2 linked regions of the Saccharophagus degradans 2-40 genome follow. The protein of the gene in region 1 binds, or shares a complex with, the protein of each later gene. Links are inferred from orthologs where the notes say so. Each region holds a gene or a part of one and is shown on either strand. Other genes may lie near its edges.

Region 1 (6,548 bases):
ACCATGATGGATATTATTACCGGCAAAACTAAACCCGATGAGGGCGATGTTAAATTCAAAGACACCATTGATTTAACCCGTCACGACGAAACCGATATTGCCAACATGGGTATTGGTCGCAAGTTTCAAAAACCCACGGTAATAGAAAGCTTAACCGTGTGGGATAACATGGAACTTGCCTTGGCCGGTAATCGCGGTATTTTTCAAACCTTATTTTGGAAACTTAGCGACGACAAGAAATTACGTATTGAAGAAATTATTAAGCAAATTGGCTTAGCAGAAAAAACCGACGACCTTGCACAAAACTTGTCGCACGGGCAAAAGCAATGGTTAGAAATTGGCATGTTGTTAATTCAAGAGCCGGAAGTGCTACTGGTGGATGAACCCGCCGGCGGCATGACCGACTACGAAACAATGGAAACTGCCAAACTGCTAAAAGAAATTAGCCAAGAGCACTCGGTAATAGTGGTAGAGCACGATATGGATTTTGTGCGTGCACTTGATTGCAAGGTTACGGTACTGCACGAAGGTAGCGTACTGGCCGAGGGGACACTCGATAAAGTGTCTAGTGATAAACGCGTTGTGGAGGTATACCTGGGCCGCTAGGCTTGGGTAACCCTGGTGAAATTATGTTAGATGCACAAAATATAAATTTGCATTACGGCGCGAGCTTGGCGTTGCAAGGTGTAAGTTTAAAAGCAGAAAAAGGCAAAGTAAGTTGTATTCTTGGTCGCAACGGTGTGGGCAAGTCGAGCTTAATGCAGGCGGTTACGGGGCGGCACCCAGTAAGTGCTGGCACTATTATTTGGAATGGTGACGACATAACTAAATTACCCGCCGCTGACCGCGCCAAGCGGGGCATTGCTTATGTGCCGCAAGGTAGGCAAATTTTTTCGCAATTAACCGTAAAAGAAAATTTACAAACCGGCTTTGCAACGTTGCCGCGCGGCCATCGCAAAATTAAGGATGAAATTTTCGATTTGTTCCCCGTATTGCGCAAAATGCTTGCACGTCGCGGTGGAGACCTCTCTGGCGGGCAACAGCAGCAGTTATCCATTGCCCGCGCTTTGGTTACTCAGCCGCAAATGCTTATTTTAGATGAGCCTACAGAAGGTATTCAGCCCTCCATTATTAAAGATATACATAACGTGATAGATATTCTGCGCCAGCAGGGTGATATGGCCATTATATTGGTAGAGCAGTATTTTGAGTTTGCTCGTGCACTGGGCGACACCTATGCCGTTATGGACAGAGGCCTAGTAACACTGAGCGGAAATGTGGCAGACATGAATGAAACAGAGGTGCGTAAGTTCCTTACTGTTTAGTTGTTTTAAGGTATGCACCCAAAAGCGCCCCTTCGAGGGCGCTTTTTTTTGGCCCAAAACCCATGAAAAGTGCACCGTTAGATGATTTTGCGATAAAAACCTAAAGATTTTGGCGCCTTTAGTCACATTTTGCATGGTGAATAACTGTTTGAATCATTCTGGTGCGTATATGGTGAGCATGCCATAGGGGATTGCACCATATTTGTGCCTTGCGAGTTTTGGTGTTGATCAAAATTCGCGCTTTAATGTTTTAAGTTATTGATATTTAAAGGAATATTAAAGTTGGCGTGGAAAGTGCTAAAACCTAGGCAAGATCGCTCGTTATGTTTATCAACGAACACTTAATTAAAACTAGACAAAAAATACTTCTATTGGAGGAAGCATTATGAACTCAACTAAAAAATTATTGGCCACTGCAGTAGCCGCTTCAACTATGGCTGTTGCCGCTATGGCACCTGTTGCTAACGCAGAAGTTTCTGCTTCTGTTGGTGTAGCTTCTACTTACTTGTGGCGTGGTTACGACCTAGGTACAGGCACTCCTGCTGTATCTGGTGATTTAAACTTTAGCCAAAATGGTTTCTACACTGGTATTTGGGGTTCATCTGGTGATACTGCTGCGGGGACTGAGTATGACCTATACATCGGTTACGGTGGTGAAGTTGGTGATTTCTCCTACGACGTTAGCTTGTGGAGCTACGTATACCCAACAGGTGCTGGCTACCTCGACGACGAAGATACCGCTGAGTTAGAAGAAACCAATATCGGCGATTTAATGGATGCAGTTATTTCTGTAGGTTACGGCCCTGTTGCCTTGACTTACTACGGCAATGTTGAAGGTGCAGACGATTATAGCTACGTAACTTTGGATGCTACTTTCGATAAGTTTAATGTACTTTTGGGTAGTCATAGTGGTGACACTGACGAAGCTACACACTTAAATGTTGCTTACTCCTACAATGACAATCTTTCTTTTACTTTAAGCAAAATAGTATCGTCTAACGATGGTGATATCGATGAAGATTCTGGCGATATGGTCGAAGTTGATGGCGATGTTAAATTCGTAGTTTCATACAGCTTGCCAATCGGCGAGTAATTGATTCAGCCGGCATCTATTTATTAGGTGCCGGCTGTTTTTTTAAACAGCAGCCAATTTAGCTGCAAAAAAATAAGGAGCAGTCTTATGAAATTAATTACTGCCGTAATTAAGCCTTTTAAATTGGATGCAGTACGCGAAGCATTATCAGAAATTGGTGTGCAAGGTATTACAGTAACTGAAGTAAAAGGTTTCGGCCGTCAAAAAGGTCATACAGAGCTATACCGTGGTGCAGAGTACGTAGTGGACTTTCTGCCAAAAACTAAATTGGAAGTAGCGGTAGCAGATAATCAGGTGGATTCTGTTGTAGAAACCATCAGCAAAGCAGCGCACAGCGGCAAGATTGGAGACGGAAAAATATTCGTTTCAGCTCTTGAACAAGTTATCCGCATTCGCACCGGCGAGTCCGGCGAAGACGCACTTTAATTTTAATTTATAAGTAGAATCCAAAACTCGGAGAACTGCTATGGAAAACTCCATATTTGAATTGCAGTACGCATTAGATACCTTTTATTTCTTGGTATGTGGCGCACTGGTTATGTGGATGGCCGCCGGCTTCGCAATGTTAGAAGCTGGTTTGGTTCGTTCAAAGAATACGACAGAAATTTTAACTAAAAACGTTGCTCTGTTTGCTATTGCTTGCATCATGTACTTTGTATGTGGTTATGCAATTATGTACGGCGGCGACTACTTCTTAACAACTATCACTGGTGATGGTGTAACTGGCGCAGAAGAGCCAGCTAGCTATGCACCTTCTGCAGACTTTTTCTTCCAGGTTGTATTCGTTGCTACTGCAATGTCTATTGTGTCTGGTGCGGTTGCAGAGCGTATGAAACTTTGGGCTTTCTTAGCTTTCGCTGTTGTAATGTGTGGTGTTATTTACCCAGTGGAAGGCGGTTGGACTTGGGGTGGAAACTCTGTATTTGGCATGTACACCTTAGGTGACTTAGGTTGGTCTGACTTTGCTGGTTCCGGTATTGTTCACATGGCTGGTGCTGCTGCAGCGCTAGCTGGTGTATTAGTATTGGGCGCTCGTAAAGGTAAATACGGCCCGAACGGTCAAATCAACGCGATTCCTGGTGCAAACTTACCTTTAGCTACTTTGGGTACTTTCATCCTGTGGATGGGTTGGTTCGGCTTTAACGGTGGTTCTGTATTGGCTACCGCTTCTGTAGAAAGCGCTAACTCAGTAGCAATCGTATTTATGAATACCAATGCTGCCGCTGCAGGTGGTTTAGTATCTGCACTTATCTTGGCGCGTATACTGTTTGGTAAAGCTGACTTAACTATGGCTCTAAACGGTGCATTGGCAGGCTTGGTTGCTATTACTGCAGAGCCTTCAACCCCATCTGCTTTACAAGCTACTTTGTTTGGCGGCCTAGGTGGCTTGTTGGTTGTATTCAGCATTCTTACTTTAGATAAGCTAAAAATTGATGATCCTGTGGGCGCTATCTCTGTTCACGGTGTAGTTGGTTTGTTGGGCTTGTTGTTAGTACCTGTTACTAACGATGCTTCTAGCTTCAGCGGTCAAATCATTGGTGCATTAACTATCTTCACTTGGGTATTTGGTACTAGCCTAGCTGTTTGGTTCTTAATCAAACTAGTGATCGGTGTACGCGTAAGCGAAGAAGAAGAGTTCGAAGGTGTGGATCTTTCCGAGTGCGGAATGGAAGCCTACCCAGAATTCACCAATGGCAAATAATCTAAACCTTAGGGTTTGATTAAAAAACCGGGGGCTTAGGCCTCCGGTTTTTTTTCGTCTGGCGTTTGTGGTTGGCCGAATCTATGCCCCGCGTGAGTGCAGTTTTTGTATTTCACCCAATAAGGGTGTAAATTTAGCAAACATATTCAGATTTAGTGTGGGTGGTTGTTTTGTGAACAATCGCCTCAAGTAAGAGCTGAAATACTAATAAAAGAGCCGATTAGCCACCTGTTAGGCTGTTAATCGCTTCTGCTATAAAAAAATATCGTACACACAGGTGCATAAAGGGTTTATCTATGAAACTGATTACAGCTGTAATTAAGCCGTTCAAACTAGACGACGTGCGCAACGCGCTGTCTGAAATTGGCGTGCAAGGCATGACCGTAACCGAAGTTAAGGGTTTTGGTCGTCAGAAGGGTCACACAGAGCTTTATAGAGGGGCCGAGTACGTTATCGACTTTTTGCCTAAGGTAAAATTAGAGCTAGTATTGGGTGATGAGCTTATTGATCAAGCCGTAGAAGCCATTTCTAAAGCGGCGCAAACCGGCAAAATTGGCGATGGCAAAATCTTTATTACGCCGTGCGAAGAGGTGATTCGCATTCGCACCGGCGAAACTGGCCCAGAGGCGGTTTAACATTTAACCGGCCAGTTTTATTGCAAGCTACTAAAGGCTCCCAAACGGGGGCCTTTTTTATTTGAGCTGTATATTTTGCGGGGTGTGTGGCGCGTTTGTGTTGGTTTTTTATTACCGAAAATAACTAACACGGCATTTTTTAGCGAAATCTAGAACAAAAAAGACTAACAAAATTGCATTATTTTGATGAGTTTAACCAAAGGCTGAGCTATAAAATAAGCGTAGTTACCTTGTTAACGAATTTTGTAGTGTTTTGTAGTAAGTCTATTTGATTTGTTTTTTGGTTTAGCGGAAGGTGAAAAGTAATGAGTGATGATGACGATTTCTTTGCAGAAGAAGACGTAATTGAGGAAGACGATAACAGCGAGAGCGAGTATGGTGAATACGGTAATTCACTTACAGCCAAAGAGGCAGAGCGCGCTCGGTTGCAGGCAGAAATGGAAGCTTTTTTAGCTAGTGGCGGTCGCATTAATGAGATTCCAGCCAACGTGGTGGCAGATCCACCCAAAAAGCCAACTTCCAGCTACGGCGGCCAACCTATTTAAGGTAAACGCTTATTGCTGTTGAGTTCGCTTAGCTAGCCAATAAAAAACGGGTTGATGTTGTGCATCAGCCCGTTTTTTATGTGTGATACCTTTGTGCGGGTGAGTGCTTACTTGCCGGTAAACAGAGGTTTAATAATTTTTTATATATTTGGGCAGAAGCCGGTTTAGCACTTCGGCTATATAGCCTAAAAATATTGTGCCCATGCCAGAGTGGTAAAATTTAGGGTCTTCGTTGCCTATTGCCAATACGCCTAGCGGTTTGCTGTGAATAAGCACCGACATTGCAGCGCTGCCAATGTGGGGCGCGTCTTTATCAAATAAAAATTTACACTCATCGTCTTTAATGCCGCCGCTTACCGCTTTGGGGGATTTAATTCTGCGGCCTATTACATCGCGTGCAACATGCAGGTTTTCTATGCGCGCTGCAGTCGAGGGGACGGTTTGATGGTTGCCAAAAATAATTAAGCGGGTGTGTTGAATATTAAATTCTTTATCGAAGCTGTAATAGAGGGCATCAACTAAATCGCCTAGGTCGTTACATTCCAGTAGGGCTAAGACAAGGCGCTTACTTTTTTCGAACAGGCGGTCGTTCTCGCGTGCGTTATCTAACAGGTTACTTAGGCGTTGGCGCATATCCATATTGCGATCGCGTAAAACAGACACCTGCCGCTCTACTAGCGATACCGCTTTACCGCTATCGTGGGGTAATTCTAATTCGCCCAAAAGACGAGAGTGTTTAACAAAAAAATCGGGGTTTTCGGCTAAATACTCTGCAACTCGCTGATCGGTAATTGACGCGTCTCGGTTACTCATATCTTAACTTGTCCATGAAATACCGTGGTGGCAGGCCCGGTCATCATTACTGGGCTGTCTACACCTTCCCACGTTATAGAAAGGCTGCCGCCAGGCAGGTTTACTTTTACGGTGTTTTCAAGCAAGCCCTGCAAACGCCCAGCAACCACAGCGGCACACGCACCGGTCCCGCAAGCTAAGGTTTCGCCTGCGCCGCGCTCGTATACGCGCAGGTTAATTTCGCTGGGGCTAACTACCTGCATAAAGCCGGCATTCACTTTTTTAGGGAAGTGAGGGTGGGCTTCTATTTCTGGGCCGAGGGTTTCTACCGGCGCGGTTTTGCAGTCGTTAACACAGTACACCGCATGGGGGTTGCCCATAGAAACGGCACCAATTGTTATATCGCCTGCGCCTTGCGTTGGCAGTGTATAACTGGTTGCCTGCTGCGGCGCTGCG
Region 2 (6,653 bases), 2.4 Mb from region 1 along the record:
TTACCGTACCCAACAAACCCAACAACGGAGCGATAGCTGCGATAGTGCCCAAGGCACCCAAAAACTTTTCTAGCTCGTGCACAACTTGATTGGCAGCTTCTTGGATACTGTCTTTCATTACTTCGCGGCCGTGGCGTGAGTTACTTAACCCTGCGGCTAATATACGACCAAGTTGAGAGGAATGACGCAACTCTTTAAGTTTTTCACTATCCAACTGATTGTTTTGCAACCAATTCCACACCTGCCCCAACTGATGCTTCGGTGCAATTTTAGAGGGGTCTAGAGTCCAAAAGCGCTCGATACTAATAGCTATAACCGCTACGGAGCACAGTAGAAGCGGCACCATTATTAACCAACCGCCAGAAGCAAGGATTGCAAACACGTTAGAAACTCCTAATTAAGAGAGATACGGTAATAAATTGGCGCCTATGGTAACCGAAAAACCGCTATAAATCTTCGGAACTGTTGAACAAAACAATCAAACTATTAAGCGCTACCCGAATACTTGTAGCAACCCTGTCGGGCCATTAAAGTGCTTTAAAAACCGCTACAGTGTGCAGACAGTCATGCGCGCTTTAAGTTTCTCGCATGCTTTAAACTCATAACCTCAACAACACTGTAGCAGCGAAGCTTATCCTTTAACGGCAGCATCGCAATTAGGGCTAAGAAGGGCCTGTTTGTTACCCCCACTTAGTTAGCCCTAAATTTCAATCGACTGAGCTAAATATAACGCCAACTAGAACACCGGCCATGCTTGTTTATATTTAGCTCAATAGGTATACCCGTTGGAATTTCAAACCCTTCCACCTCTTGTACACTCATATTAGCTAAGTACATGATTAAAGCCCTTAAGGTATTGCCATGTGCCGCCACCAACACAGAACTATTATTACGTATGCTTGGCAATACCTCTTTCTGCCAGTAATTTACTGCGCGTATTTGGGTATGCTTTAGCGACTCTACACTGGGTAAGCTGGTCGGCTCTACCCCGTCATACTTGGTATCAAAGCGCGCGTGCATTGGGCTAGCTAGCGGCATAGGTGGCGGCATATCTTCAAACCCTCTGCGCCAGCGCCATACCTGCTCTGCACCTACTTGCTTAGCCAATGCCTCTTTACTTTTGCCTTGCAGCACACCGTAGTGGCGCTCGTTAAGCTGCCAACTTTTTGTTAGCGGTACTTGGCAATTAAGGCTTTTAGCGATAATGGACGCGGTTTCTGTGGCCCGCTGCAATACCGAGGTATAAATACGGTCAAACTTTAGGCCTAGCTTTGCCAAATTACTTGCCGCTTCTGCTGCTTCCTTGCGCCCCAGCGGGGTAAGCACAGGGTCTGCCCAGCCAGTAAAGAGGCCTTTCGCATTCCATTCGCTTTGTGCATGGCGAATCATTATTACCTTTTGGTCAGTCATAATAATCACCTACGCAACTACGCTTGGACGAGCTGCAATTCGCGCCCAAGCGCGCTCGTGAAAGAAGTAGGCAACACTGTTTACCGCTGGCTCTACAATTGCTACTAAGCCCCCTACTACAAAGTCACCAGTAAGCATCCAAGCAACGCCAAACGCGATAGTGAAGTGCATTGCGGTGTAGGAACATGTTTTCTTCATGGCGAAACCCTCTTTTCTGTTTGATTTCCTACAGAATAATGAGAATCACTTTCAAATAAAATTTAATTAAAGAAATACTCATAATAGGTAAAACCTATTAAAAAGGTAACCGGCTATAACTAAGCTAATCTAAGCGGTAAGCAGAGAATTTGGGAGGGTGAGTATTAGCTGGCGCACTAACAACGGTCGCCAGCTAAATCAAGAGAGGTTGTTTTGCCTTAGTTTGCCTTAGCTTCGACTAATTCTTACGGCATGCCACAGGACGATACATATTAGGCAGCGATCCTCCCCTACAATCCCAGCTAGCGGAAAAGATTTTACCGTTTCGCGTATTAAACTGGGGCGTTAGCGTAATTGAATGAGACTCTTGGTTTGCTGTAAACGGGTTAAATAAAAGCTCAATTTCACCGCCCTCAACTACTTTAATGCTATTTAAGTGCGGACTAGTCGCCTTTAGGTTTATTCCTGCATCTAAGTTGCTATTTGGAACAAAATTAGATGAAACGGCAGTCTCTTCGACAGCCACTTGCCACGCGCGAGCTTCCGCCAAACTACCAGCTACTTTTGCTCGAATTGTGTAATCTTGATAAGCAGGTAAAGCAATCGCAGCTAAAATACCTACAACCGCAATAATGGGGATTATGGCAATAAGCGCAATAACCAAACCGGAACTCGCTGGTTTATCACCATACTTTTCATCCCAGCGCTCCTTCGAGCAGGCCCAGAAATAAATCGCTTCCACCAGCGAAATAAAGCTCGATAAGAAGAAAATAAAATAGAATGGTATATAAAAAATACCCCACCACTGCCCCAGATAAAAACGGTGCACACCAAATCCACCGAGGAAAAACGCCAGAAAGCCTGCAACAACTTTGCTCCGCCCAGTACCAGTTGCCATTGTCGCCCCACAATTTATGCAGACTCGCTGCTCAACCGGCATTTGGCTACCGCATTGGCGACAGAAAACTTGTTTACCTACTGGGGCAGCCGGTGCTTGATAGATATTATCGGCGGTGTCGTGCTTACCTGCTGAATCGCTACTCGCGTGTTTTGATTCACCATTCGCTTGGGGTAGATTGTCCGCTAGCTCTAATTCCACCACAATAGAATCGTCTACAAGTTCTGCTTGTAAGCCACAATCAACAATAGCCGCTTCTAGTTTTTTTGCCGTAGCTTCGTCTACCGCCCTTTTAATTATTGCTCGTTTCTTATTTTGCAGGTTTTGAGCCTGCTCCGGTGTAAGCCTAAATTTCGCTGCTAATAGCGCGGCCGCCTTTGCTACCTGCTCCTCTGAGTCCAATACGTTAATGATATATACGTCGTATAAGGCCATATGTTCGTTCCCTTTGTATCCCTTGCGTTATTATTAGATTCGTAAGCATCTAAATACACTATGCAAACTTTCGCGTCAAAAAAAACTTTGGGTTACCTTTATTTGTCAGGCAGAAAAAAGCCCTCGCGTGGAGGGCTTTTTGATAGCTAGTTACTTGTAGCGACTAAAGCGAGAACAAAGTAGATTAAAGTTTATAACCTGCTTCGTCGTGTAATACTAAGTCTAACCCTTGGGTCTCTTCATCTTTGTCGACACGTATACCGCCTGTAATCCAACCGGTAACTTTAATGATGATGTAGGTCATAACCGCTGTGAACACAATAGTAGTAATGACACCCACAAACTGAGACCAAACCTGCGCACCCATTGTTTCTATTCCATCTGCGAAACCGTGGCCAGAGAAAGCACCAATACTTGTAGAGGCAAATACACCGGCAAGCATAGTACCCAAAATACCGCCAACGCCGTGCACTGGGAAAACGTCAAGAGAGTCATCAATAACTAGTTTGCGTTTGATTAACTGGGTGGCATAAAAACACACTACACCAGCGGTTATACCAATGACTAACGCACCACCAGGGCCAACAAACCCAGACGCAGGTGTAATAGTACCTAAACCTGCAACCATACCGGTAACAATACCCAACACGCTTGGCTTACCAAACTTGAGCCATTCGATGGTCATCCATGCTAACGAACCGGCAGCAGCAGATATGTGCGTAACCAGCATTGCCATGGCGGCATCGCCACCCGCGCTTAGCGCACTACCAGCGTTAAAACCGAACCAGCCTACCCACAACATACCCGCGCCTGTTACGGTCATTGTCATGTTATGCGGGGGCATCGGCGTATGTGGAAAACCATTACGATTGCCAATCATAAGTGCAGTTACCAGTGCAGCTACACCCGCAGTAATATGCACAACAGTACCGCCGGCAAAGTCGAGTACACCAAACTGGCTAGCTAACCAACCGCCGCCCCACACCCAATGACAAACAGGTGCGTAAACAAGAGGTATCCATAAAACGGTAGAAATGAGCACCGAAGAGAACTTCATACGCTCTGCAAATGCACCCACAATTAACGCAGGGGTGATAATCACAAAGGTCATTTGAAACATAGCAAAGAGTGGCTCGGGTATATCGCCAGACATTGAATTTTTACCCATGCCATTAAAAAAGGCTTTGCTTAGGTCTCCAATAATCATATTGCCTTCAGAGAAAGCGAGGCTATAGCCGAATGCAAACCAAATTAACGATGCGATACACGCAATGGCGAAGCATTGCATAAGCACACTTAGTACATTTTTTGTGCGCACCAAACCGCCGTAAAAAAGCGACAGGCCGGGCAACGTCATAAAGAGTACTAAAGCAGTAGCGGTAAGTATCCATGCGGTGTTTGCACCATTTAAGTCATCTGCTAAGGCAATACTTGGCAATAGCAGTGCTGCCAATGGCAACGTGCGAAGAAGGGGTTTCATCAATGGGACCTCTTTTGACGAGATATTATTGTATTTTTTAAATATATTGCGTCCATCTGCTCTGTTGGCGATTGAACGAATATTTGCACCAGTTTGGACTATTTGCTTGCACCATATGCAGTAATGCGCACAGCTACAGAGCATTGCAACCAATCAAAGAAAGATACCATAGGATGCCAAACATGCACACCCCATATTGGGCCACGCTAATTTAGAAAGACTTTAACCACAATCATCGTAATAGTTGCATACATTATTTAAGCATTCATCTAACTCACTACCGCTAGCAGCCGAGTCTGCTTGCCTCAACCCTCGCGCGGTGCGCTTCAAAGGCGGGGCAGGATAAGCGGCAAAACACTGATCTCGAGTTTCGATTGAGTCACCACTCCCGCCTTGTGATATCCCTGCTTCACGCTTAATACGCGCTATTTCTGCTTCAGAATCCCACTCGGGTTCTTCAACTTGCTCTGCCTCGACTTCTGCGGCTGCCGCGGCTTCGGCTTCTTCTTGTAATTCCAAAGCATCACGCTGAATCGTTTCAACCTGAATATTCTTATCTTTAGGTGGTCTATCCCCGTAGTGAACCTTACCGTTTTCATCCACCCACTTTACTATCGCGCCTTGCGAGTGAACGGCACCGCTCACACCGGTAATAATAAGCAGGGCCGAAACATACAGAACAAACTTTTTTCTGTTTCGTAATACCACAAACGCCTCCTAATGCATTCACCTAATAATTATGGCGGGCTCACCTTACTGTAGGGAAATACCTTCAGCACTGCTGCAAGCCGCTTCACTCCAACAGCGATATTTTCTGCCGAGCTTTGATAGGCCGCAGCATAAAATGAATCCCGCACTTTGAGCAATGGATCGGCCAACTCGGGGTTAGCCTTTGCAATGCGCTCAACAAATTGCGCCGCAGTCTCACCTTTTAAACGTGTATACCCCAATTTACAAAGCTTTTTTTCAAAGATATTGAACAGCTTCACTTCCGCAGGCTGACTAGCCCCCTTTTGCAGCATGGGAGCAATAAAATACATACATAACAACACTGCCACACTGCCAAATAGTGCTAGGGCTATACGCCAATATTCCGTGCCACCCAATAAGCGCTTAAACAAACTTTTTTGAGCATTGCTGTCGTAGGCCAAAACCTGAGAATGCCATAAGTAATTTATAGAATCCCATCGCATTTGCAGTCTATTCAATAGCGCAAACTGCTTAACAAAGCGGCCCTCAAGTTGCGCGGCCTCACTTTCTTCTACAGAATTAAAAAGGCCTTGCTCTATACGATTTGGAGCGACCACATGGGTGGGGTCAATTCGCTGCCAGCCTTTCCCTTCTAACCAAACCTCAGCCCACGCGTGCGCATCTGATTGCCGCACAAGTAAATAGTTTTCTATGCTATTTTGCTCGCCCCCCTGATAACCAACCACTACGCGCGCGGGAATATTGGCCAAGCGCATCATATAGGTAAAGCTACTACTAAAATGCTCACAAAAACCACGGCGCGTTATAAACAAAAACTCATCAATCGCATCACTGCCTAATGGCGGTGGGTTTAACGTGTAGTAAAAACTTTCTCTATATAAATCCAGGGCTTTTTCTATAATTTGTTGCTGAGTTAACCCACTTGCCAACCAACTTTCAACCAATTCTTTAGTTCGAGGGTTTAGCTCATCCGGCACCTGAAGAGATCGTTTAAGCTCATCCCGCCTTAAGCCTTCTGTTTGAAAACTATATTTTTGAGCGGATCGGATTTGGTATTGAATACGCTGAGTTACTGGTAGATTAGCGGAAAGCAATGCCTGAGGTTTAAAACCTATACTTACCGTGCTATTTAATAGCACCTCTGGAGCCATAAGGGTAAACAACCAACGCTGCTGGTGGGGTTCCATTAAAATAGAATATTCTACATATTCGCCTGCGGTTACAACCTCACTCGTTACCTCTTTGTTTGAGGATCTTGCGAAATCTGCAGCCTGCTGATACCGGTTTCGCTTCCAACGGCGACCGTCGTAATCTTCCAGCACTAAACCGCGCCAATATAAATCTTGCTGTTTGGGTATAACAGGTTCGGCAACATCTTCGTTACTACTAGTAAACGAAGCACGAAAAGCGACCGCGCTTGAGCGAATCAAATTGCTAATATCACCAGGGGCCATCGAGTCACTGAACCCAGTTGTGCCACTAGCATTATTTAATGGCACCGCCCATAACTGCCCCAACCTT

Evidence for each region.
Region 2: the proteins of glnK (region 1) and SDE_RS10840 are in contact, whole or in part, in a solved structure (PDB 2NS1), measured with the Escherichia coli proteins. The link is inferred for Saccharophagus degradans 2-40 from one-to-one orthologs.

Annotation. Positions count from the first base shown.
Region 1 is NC_007912.1:290,196-296,743, forward strand. Bases 1,403-4,174 are described here. They hold glnK (P-II family nitrogen regulator), read left to right. Parts: upstream 1,403-2,505; coding sequence 2,506-2,844; downstream 2,845-4,174. Other genes in these bases: SDE_RS01230 (TorF family putative porin), read left to right, coding at 1,711-2,418; SDE_RS01240 (ammonium transporter), read left to right, coding at 2,885-4,120. In the rest of the region: urea ABC transporter ATP-binding protein UrtD, read left to right, coding at 1-606; urea ABC transporter ATP-binding subunit UrtE, read left to right, coding at 630-1,325; SDE_RS01245 (P-II family nitrogen regulator), read left to right, coding at 4,417-4,755; SDE_RS01250 (hypothetical protein), read left to right, coding at 5,061-5,300; SDE_RS01255 (DUF484 family protein), read right to left, coding at 5,430-6,113; dapF (diaminopimelate epimerase), read right to left, coding at 6,110-6,548. UniProt on the Escherichia coli protein: Involved in the regulation of nitrogen metabolism. Regulates the activity of its targets by protein-protein interaction in response to the nitrogen status of the cell.
Region 2 is NC_007912.1:2,640,111-2,646,763, forward strand. What follows is about bases 2,274-5,150. They hold SDE_RS10840 (ammonium transporter), read right to left. Parts: upstream 4,422-5,150; coding sequence 3,126-4,421; downstream 2,274-3,125. Other genes in these bases: SDE_RS21310 (NINE protein), read right to left, coding at 2,274-2,941; SDE_RS10845 (DUF4124 domain-containing protein), read right to left, coding at 4,644-5,129. Also shown: SDE_RS10820 (MotA/TolQ/ExbB proton channel family protein), read right to left, coding at 1-382; SDE_RS10825 (2,3-bisphosphoglycerate-dependent phosphoglycerate mutase), read right to left, coding at 721-1,410; SDE_RS10830 (DUF2061 domain-containing protein), read right to left, coding at 1,420-1,608; more of SDE_RS21310, read right to left, coding at 1,847-2,273; SDE_RS10850 (transglutaminase TgpA family protein), read right to left, coding at 5,159-6,653. UniProt on the Escherichia coli protein: Involved in the uptake of ammonium/ammonia (NH(4)(+)/NH(3)). Transport is electrogenic. Following sequestration of NH(4)(+) at the periplasmic face, NH(4)(+) is deprotonated and neutral NH(3) is transported into the cytoplasm.